One region of the Aerococcus sp. Group 1 genome, then DNA from elsewhere that is predicted to be linked to it. Evidence: predicted binding sites of a transcription regulator. Region 1 holds the regulator's gene; the other holds the start of a gene.
The links. The regulator Rex, encoded in region 1, represses fermentation and respiration genes when NADH is low (regulators of the CRP and FNR family bind a similar motif). The targets are predictions, from matches to a motif close to TTGTGAANTANTTCACAA.
Positions count from the first base shown of each region.

Region 2: adhE (bifunctional acetaldehyde-CoA/alcohol dehydrogenase) is a predicted target of Rex. The motif match lies at 1,906-1,923, and genes of this name have one in related genera.

Region 1 is NC_015278.1:1,846,938-1,851,566, forward strand. Features, by position in the region: gene groL (chaperonin GroEL) at 1-651, opposite strand, end outside; gene groES (co-chaperone GroES) at 732-1,001, opposite strand; gene HMPREF9243_RS08605 (redox-sensing transcriptional repressor Rex) at 1,359-2,003, opposite strand; gene HMPREF9243_RS08610 (ABC-F family ATP-binding cassette domain-containing protein) at 2,239-4,188, shown strand; gene HMPREF9243_RS08615 (DUF503 domain-containing protein) at 4,254-4,535, opposite strand; gene tsaD (tRNA (adenosine(37)-N6)-threonylcarbamoyltransferase complex transferase subunit TsaD) at 4,578-4,629, opposite strand, start outside.
Region 2 is NC_015278.1:73,497-78,125, forward strand. Features, by position in the region: gene HMPREF9243_RS10805 (hydroxyethylthiazole kinase) at 1-139, shown strand, start outside; gene thiD (bifunctional hydroxymethylpyrimidine kinase/phosphomethylpyrimidine kinase) at 126-1,574, shown strand; gene adhE (bifunctional acetaldehyde-CoA/alcohol dehydrogenase) at 1,977-4,622, shown strand.

The sequences.
Region 1 (4,629 bases):
GTAAGGATCATCGAGAACAGCTTCCATCTTATCATTGTCGGTTACAAAGTATTGGGATAAGTAACCGCGGTCAAATTGCATCCCTTCAACAACGTCTAAGGCAGTGTCCATGGATTGTGATTCTTCAATAGTAATAACACCATCTTGGCCTACTTTTTCCATAGCGTCAGCAATTAATTGACCAACTTCTTGGTCGCCGGAAGAAATTGCCGCAACGTTAGCAATAGATTCTTTAGCATTCACTGGAACAGAAATTTCTTTCAAAGCTTCTACTGCCTTGCGGATAGCTTGATCCATCCCACGACGAATACCCACAGGATTTGCCCCTGCTGTCACGTTCTTAAAGCCTTCATGGACGAGGGCTTGAGTTAAGATGGTAGCGGTAGTTGTCCCGTCACCGGCAACATCATTGGTCTTAGAAGCGACTTCAGAAACTAATTTAGCTCCCATATTTTCAAAGTGATCTTCTAATTCAACGTCTTTAGCAATAGTCACCCCGTCATTGGTGATTAATGGAGAACCATAGCTACGTTCTAAGACAACATTACGTCCCTTAGGTCCTAAGGTTACTTTCACGGTATTAGCTAATTTATCAATACCTTCTACTAAAGATTGTCTTGCATCACTTGAATATTTAATATCTTTGGCCATTCTATCTATCTCCTATTTTAAATCTAAACATGATCGAGAATTCAATGTTTTTTTGTTGATTGTCGAAGTTCAGTCAATGATTATTCAACTACAGCAGTTAAATCTTTTTCTTTAATGATGAGGTAATCTTCCCCTTCATAGCGGATTTCACTTACTGCATATTTTTCAAAAATAACTTGGTCACCCACTTTAACTTGAGGGGTGTAGTCATCAGTAGCATCAGCAACGGCTACCACTTGACCTACTTGAGGTTTTTCTTTAGCAGCAGATGGTAAAACGATGCCAGAAGCAGTTTTTTCTTCCTCTTCTTGGACTTGAATAATCACACGTTCATTTAACGGCTTTAACATTTAAAATATCCCTCCAACTTTCTCTTACTAATTAATAACACTTTTAATGGTTTGTTAGCACTCATCAACTCCGACTGCTAACTTACAATATTTATAGTAAAACATTTCTAACTATAAATCAAGTGATTTGTTGACTTTTTTTGACCTTTTTTACTTTTATAACTTTAAAAATATAAAATGTCATTTAAAAGTATATGCCCTTAAAGTTAGGAAATTAAGTTAGATTAAACTCTTTATTCTTTGATTTTTACTATTGATGACAAGAAAAAAGCCCTCAATTAAGAGGACTTTACTAAGCGACTGACAAAAGTTAGACCTGATCTTCAAGTTAGGGCCTGCTAACTTTTGCTAGTTCGACTAACCTTTCTTTTTATTTTCACCATTTCGATTACCAATGTAGTAAATCAGGGTTTGCAGCTCATTGGCTAAATCGACGTTTTGGACATGAATATCTTCAGGAACATCTAAAACCACCGGAGTAAAGTTCAAGATGCCTTGTATACCAGCTTCTCCTAATTCACTCACGGTATCTTGAGCGACTTTTTCCGGAACGGTCATAATGGCAATCAGAATTTCCATTTCTTGAATCCGTTCCTTTAATTCACTCATTGGGTAAACCGGTACCCCACTGTGGACTGTTCCTACAATCTCAGGATTAATATCAAAGGCCGCCCCAATCCGAATATTATTGGTCCGTTTAAAGTTATAATTTAATAAGGCGTTCCCTAAATTACCCACCCCGATTAAAGCAACTGTGGTGAGGCGGTCTTGGTAGAGTTGGCGACTAAAGAAGTCCAAGAGAGCTTCAACATCATAACCATAACCACGCTTCCCTAGGGCACCAAAATGTGAGAAATCCCGACGAATAGTGGCACTATCCACTTTGATCGCCTCACTGAGTTCACTGGAAGAAATCCGTGTCTTACCCATATTCTTAAAATTATGCAAGTAACGGTAATAAAGCGGTAACCGCCTAGCCGTTGCACGTGGAATTTCCTTCATGTTTCCACTCCTTTTCACAAGATATCAAATACATTTTATCACCTAAATCATAAAATGAAAAGAACTTTGTGAAAAAATCACATAAATCTTTTCAGCTAATTTTCATTAATTTTAAAACTTTGTGAATAATACCGCCCCTTTCTAAGGGAAAGTTCACAAAGCCAAAAAATATCTGCCGATAAAATGTGATACACTAGTGAAGACAATAATAAACGATTTAGGAGGAAAGGATCCAATGATTGTACTACAAGGATCAAAACTCATGCGACGTTTTGGCTCCGATATTCTTTTCCAAGATGTCCAAATGACCATCCAAGATAATAGTCGCACTGCCTTAGTCGGGCGAAACGGTACCGGCAAATCCACCCTACTAAAAATGTTAGCGGGCATTGAGGAACCCGACCAAGGGCAAGTCACCCGGGCTAAGGGCAAGACCATTGCCTACATGGACCAACATGCTGCCATTGAGAATAGTCAACGGACAATTTATGAAGAAATGCGGTCGGTTTTTAAAGAATCCATCGCCCTCATCCACCATGCTGAGCAAGCCGCTCAAGACTTGGCCGATGCCCAGGATGAAGCATCCTACCAAGAGGCTCTCAAACGCTATGACCAATTACAAGAAGAAGTCAACCAAAGCAACGCCTATGGCTATGATTCCGAAATCCGCATGGTCCTCCACGGCTTTCAATTTCCCGAGTCAGATTACGACAAACCCATCAATCAGTTATCTGGTGGTCAACGGACTCGGCTAGCCCTGGCCAAGGTCCTCCTCGAAAAACGCGATACTCTTATCCTTGACGAACCCACCAACCACTTAGACATTGAAACCCTGACATGGCTCGAAGACTACCTGCCTTCTTATCCTGGAGCCCTATTAATCGTTAGCCACGACCGTTATTTCCTAGACCATGTCACCAACGAGACCTATGAAATGACCGGATACAGTATGGAATATTATAAGGGCAATTATTCCTTCTATCTCAAAGAAAAAGCCGTCCGCCTCGAAAGTTGGCAAAAGGCCTATGATAAACAACAAAAGAAAATCGCCAAGTTAGAAGACTATGTGGCTCGTAACCTGGTCCGGGCTTCGACCACCAAGATGGCCCAGAGTCGGCGTAAGCAACTCGAAAAGATGCCCAAAATCGAAAAGCCTAAGCAAGACGAAAAAAGTCCCCACATTCAATTCCTAACCGACAAGTCCAGTGGCAATGTGGTCCTTACTGCCGACCACTTAGGCATTGGTTACGATGATCACTTACTTTCCTATCCGATTGAAATGGATATTAGAAAACAACAAGCTATCGCAGTGGTGGGACCCAACGGCGTGGGCAAATCTACCCTCTTAAAAACCATTATCCAAGAAATTCCTGCCATCAAAGGGAAAATTCACTATGGCGCCAACGTGACTATTGGCTACTATGACCAAGAATTAGCCAAACTCCACAGCAATAAGGATGTCCTCCACGAACTTTGGGATGACCATCCGACCATTAACGAGGAAAACATTCGTACCATCCTGGGGTCTTTCCTCTTTTCCGGACAAGACGTGGAAAAATCGGTAGCTATGCTGAGCGGGGGAGAGAAGGCCCGGCTTGCCCTCGCCAAACTCTCCTTTAACCATGATAATTTCTTGGTCCTCGACGAACCGACCAACCACTTGGATATCGACTCTAAGGAAATTCTCGAGAATGCCCTGATTGCCTATGATGGGACCCTACTCTTCGTCAGTCACGACCGCTACTTTATTAATCGGATTGCTACCCAAGTGCTTGAAATCAGTCCGGAGGGTTCCACTCTCTACCTGGGCGATTATGATTATTATCTCAATAAAAAGGCCGAGCAGGAAGCACGGCTAGAAGAAGAAAACAAAGAAAATCAAGCCAGTCTTACTGAAGAAAAGCCAGCACCCAGCCAGTCCGCCCAAGCCTATCAAAATCGTAAGGAACGCCAAAAAGAAGAAAGAAAACTCCAACGACAAAGCGAGAAAATCGAAGCAAGTATTGAAGGCTTAGATGAAGAAATAGCAGAGATCCAAGAAGAAATGACTGACCCTGATATTTTACAAAATTACTACGAATTAAACCAACTCGACCAGTCCCTTAAAGAAAAGCAAGCCCGCCAAGAAGAACTCTTTAAGGAATGGGAAGTCGTTCAAAGTCAGTTGGAAAGTTTTGACCAATAAAGATAAAAAAGGTATGCCTACACCAGGACTCAAGACTAAGTCCTCCTGTGAGCATACCTTTTCTTTTAGCCTTCATACCATTCCGTATGAATCACCTCAATGGGATACCATTCTTCAATTTTATCAAGATAATTAAGCAAGCGTTGCCGACTCTTACTGTATGAATTAGACACCAAGCCAAAAGCGACAACAGCTTGATTGACTAGGCCCAAGTCAGCAATTTCAGCGGCAGTCATTTTTTCACGCTGTTGGGCTCGTTCGATCATACTTTTGACGATCCGGCGTTTGTCCTTTAGCGTATAAGATTGGTCAATAATAAAAGTCACTTCTAGACCGAGTAAGACCATCTTTCCGCCTTTAAATTTTCCTCAAAATCAACTTAGCCTCAACTAATTTTCATCACCCAAGTCTAAACCAGGATTAGCATCCAAGTCCAAGTCG
Region 2 (4,629 bases), 310 kb from region 1:
TGGGGTGGCGGGAGAAATTGCTGCTCAAGTGCTCCAGCCTTATGAGGGCAATGCCACTTATTCCAACCGAGTGATTGACCAGGTCTTCTTATTAGAGGCCAAAGAATTAGAAAGGAGAGCCAAGTATGACATTCAATAAAAATGATTTATTGGTCTATGCCATTACGCCCGACCGCTTTGACCATGACGAATTAATCCAGCAAGTCAAAGAGGTCTTAGCAGGAGGGGCGACGATTTTACAGTTACGTTTAAAGGACCATCCTTTTAAAGACCAAGAGGATAAGCTGGCTCTAACTAAAAAAATCAAAGCCCTCTGCCAAGAAGCAGGTGTCCCCTTTATTATCGATGATGACTATGAACTGGCCCTGGCGGTAGATGCTGACGGCCTCCATGTTGGAGAAGATGACCTGCCAGTTGACCAGGCTAGACAACTACTCGGCCCGGAAAAAATTATCGGGGCTTCGGCTAAGACTTTGGATACCGCTCTAAAAGCCCAAGCGGCTGGTGCAGACTATTTGGGAGTTGGCGCCCTCTATCCGACCCAGTCTAAGGCCAATGCCCAAGGAACTAGTCTGACTACCCTGAGAACGATTGCCCAAGGGGTCAATATTCCCATTGTAGGCATTGGTGGGATTAGCTTAGATAATATGGCCAATTTACGGGACCAGGGTTTGGCTGGGGTGGCACTAATTTCCGCCCTATTTAAAGCGGAGGACCCCTACCGAACCACGCAAGCCGTTCGCCAAGCTGCTGAAAGGCTTTTTAAACTCCAAGCCGTCCTTACCATCGCCGGCTCAGACTCAAGCGGTGGAGCCGGAATTCAAGCAGACCTCAAGACCATGCAAGCTAATGGAGTCTTTGGTATGAGTGCCATTACTTCAGTGACCGCCCAAAATACTAGGGGTGTGACCGGGGTCTATGATCTCAGTCCAGAGGCCTTGGCTAGCCAACTCCAAGCGGTCTTCGAGGATATTCCTCCGGCTAGTGTCAAGATTGGTATGGTTTCCCAAGTGGAATTAGTAGAGGAAATCGCCAAAGCCCTTAAAACCTACCAGGCTAAAAATGTCGTAGTGGACCCGGTCATGGTCGCAACGAGCGGGTCCAACTTGATCCAGGACCAAGCGGTGCAGGTCTTAGCTGACCAGGTCTTCCCGCTCGCTTGCTTAATTACTCCCAATATTCCTGAAAGCCAGGTCTTAGCGGGACAAGACATCCATTCGGCAGCCGATATGGAAGCCGTCGCTAAGACGATTAGTCAGACCTACCAAGTCGCTGTCCTCTGTAAGGGTGGCCATCGGGTCAATGACGCTAACGATGTCCTGGTTACCCCTGAGGGCGAGGTCCACTGGTTTAGGGGTGAGCGGGTTGATAATCCCAATACCCATGGGACTGGCTGTACGCTATCCAGTGCCATTGCCAGCAACCTAGCCAAGGGTGATGACTTAGTCACTGCCATTGCTCGGGCTAAGACCTATCTCAGCCTGACCCTTAAAGATCAATTAGATCTTGGCCAGGGGAGTGGCCCCTTGAACCATGGCTTTGGCCTCTTGACTTATTACCCCACTGACCATTAATTTGCTTTAGCTTCCCTTAGCCAATAGTTTTTAGTCTTTCAACCCTTCTACGAGGCTAGACCTGCTAGGGGAAGCGTATCTGTACACCGATAAGGGTCATGATAGCTTGTCATGGCCTTTTTTCTATATTTTGGAAAAGTGTGGGGACTGTTTTTAGCATAGAGCATATTTCTTCTTATATTGTGAAAACAAACACATATTTTCTCTTTTTAATTAAAATATAAAAATATTCTTTTAAAAGTTGTAAGCGATTACAAGGTTAAATTACTAATATTTAAGTAATTGTAAGCGGTTATAGATAAAAAGAAAACAAAAATAACTTGCTTTTTATTTGTGAATAATTTAACATAATAGCCATAAAGATGAAAGTCATTAAAAATCAAAGAAAGGTTAGGAATAACAATGGCTAAAGGAAAAGAACAAAAAGTAGATATTCCACAATTTATCGATGAGACAGTGGCTAAGGCTAAACAGGCCTTAGAAGATTTTATGGCCTTAGACCAAGAGCAAATCGACCATATTGTTACTAAGGCGTCGATTGCTGCCTTAGACCAACATGGGGTCTTAGCTAAACATGCCGTTGAAGATACTGGACGGGGTGTCTTTGAAGATAAGGCCACCAAGAACTTATTTGCCTGTGAACATGTGACCAACCACATGCGCCACTTGAAAACAGTAGGTATTATTGATCGTGATGAGGCCAAGGGATTGACCTATATTGCTGAACCGGTCGGGGTAATTTGTGGGATTGTTCCTACTACCAACCCAACATCGACAGCAATCTTTAAGTCCTTGATTTCTTTGAAGACCCGTAATCCCATTGTCTTCTCCTTCCACCCTCAAGCGCTGGAATCTTCCATCCATGCGGCCAAAGTGGTGCGGGACGCAGCGATTGCGGCAGGGGCACCTGAAAACTGTATCCAATGGATCGATCCAAAACATGCCTCGATGGAAGCCACCAATTTACTGATGAACCATCCTGATGTGGCTACTATCCTTGCAACCGGTGGATCGGCCATGGTTAAGGCCGCCTATTCTTGTGGCAAACCTGCCTTAGGTGTGGGACCTGGGAATGTACCTGCCTATGTTGAAAAAACGGCTAACCTCAAGCAAGCCGTGAATGATATTGTCATGAGTAAGGCCTTCGATAATGGGATGGTTTGTGCTTCAGAACAAGCTGCCATTGTTGACAAAGAAATCTACCCTGCCTTCATTAAAGAAATGAAGTCCTACCATGTTTACTTTGTCAACCAAAAGGAAAAAGCTCTCTTAGAAGAATTCTGCTTTGGAGCTAAAGCCAATAGTGAGGCGGTTGACCAAGCCAAACTCAATGCCGATATTGTTGGAAAATCAGCGGTTTGGATTGCTAAAGAAGCTGGCTTTGAAGTCCCTGAGGAAACCGTGATCCTAGCAGCGGAAGTTCCTGAAGTGGGCCCAGCCCAACCCCTTACCCGAGAAAAATTATCTCCAGTGCTTGCCATCTTAAAGGCTGAGACGACCGAAGATGGGATGGCCAAAGCTGAAGCCATGGTCGAGTTTAATGGTCTAGGTCACTCCGCCGCCATCCATACCAATAACCACGACTTAGAAATCGAATACGCCAAACGGGTAAAAGTGGCCCGGGTCATTGTCAATGCACCGTCAACCTTTGGGGGGATTGGGGATGTATATAACTACTTTATTCCCTCCTTAACCCTAGGCTGTGGGTCTTATGGACATAACTCTGTAGCTGGTAACGTGGGACCTTTAGATTTGATTAATATTAAACGAGTAGGGGAGCGGCAAAATAACATGCAATGGTTTAAAGTCCCTCGGGTTTACTTTGAAAAGAATTCCATTAAATACTTACAAGAATTAGACCATGTGGAAAGGGTATCGATTATTTCAGATAAAGGCATCGCCAAACTCGGCTTTGTCCAAAAAGTCATTGACCAACTCCAACAACGGCAAAATAAGGTGGTCTATGATGTCTTTGATAACATTGAACCGGATCCAGATATTTCCACGGTTCAAGCGGGTGCTGACGCCATTCGTGCCTTCCAACCGGATACCATTATTGCTATTGGTGGGGGATCGGTTATGGACTCCGCTAAGATCATGTGGCTCTTCTATGAACGTCCTGACGTTGACTTCCGCGACCTGGTTCAAAAATTCATGGATATTAGAAAACGGGCCTTCCGTTTCCCAGCCCTCGGTGACAAAGCCCAATTAGTGGCTATCCCAACCACCTCAGGGACAGGTTCCGAAGTAACGCCTTTTGCGGTCATTTCCGATAAGAAGAACAATAAGAAGTACCCGCTTGCTGACTACGCCCTCTTACCTAAGGTAGCTATCGTGGATTCCAGCTTTGTTGAAAAGGTACCAAGTCGGGTAACTGCCGCTACCGGGATGGACGTCTTAACCCACGCTATTGAGGCTTATGTATCTATCTTTGCCTCAGACTATACCGATGGACTCTCTCTTCAAGTTATTAAGCTTGTCTTTGACTACTTGGAAAAATCGGTCAAAGACTTTGACCCGCTAGCTAGAGAGAAGATGCATAATGCGGCAACCATGGCGGGGATGGCCTTCGGTAACGCCTTCCTGGGAATTGTTCACTCCATGTCCCATAAGATCGGTGGGGTCTTCCATACCGTTCACGGGGAAAACAATGCCATCCTTCTGCCTTATGTGATCCGCTACAACGGCGAAAAACCAGGTAAACTTTCTACCTGGCCAAAATACAACTACTACAAGGCTGGTGAACGTTACCAAAACATTGCCCGTATGCTAGGATTAAAGGCCAATACTGTCGATGAAGCCGTTGCTTCCTTGGCCCAAGCCTGCTATGAACTCGGTGAAAAAGTTGGTCTCCCAATGAGCTACCAAGCCCAAGGTCTTGACAAGAAAGAATGGGAAAAGGCCTTAGAACAACTGGCTTATGATGCTTATGAAGACCAATGTACCCCATTAAACCCTCGTCTGCCATTAGTTCCTGATATGATGGCCATGATGCGGGCGGCTTACCAAGGTTATGGTAAGGCACCAGAGCCAATTAAGAATAAGTAAGAAATTC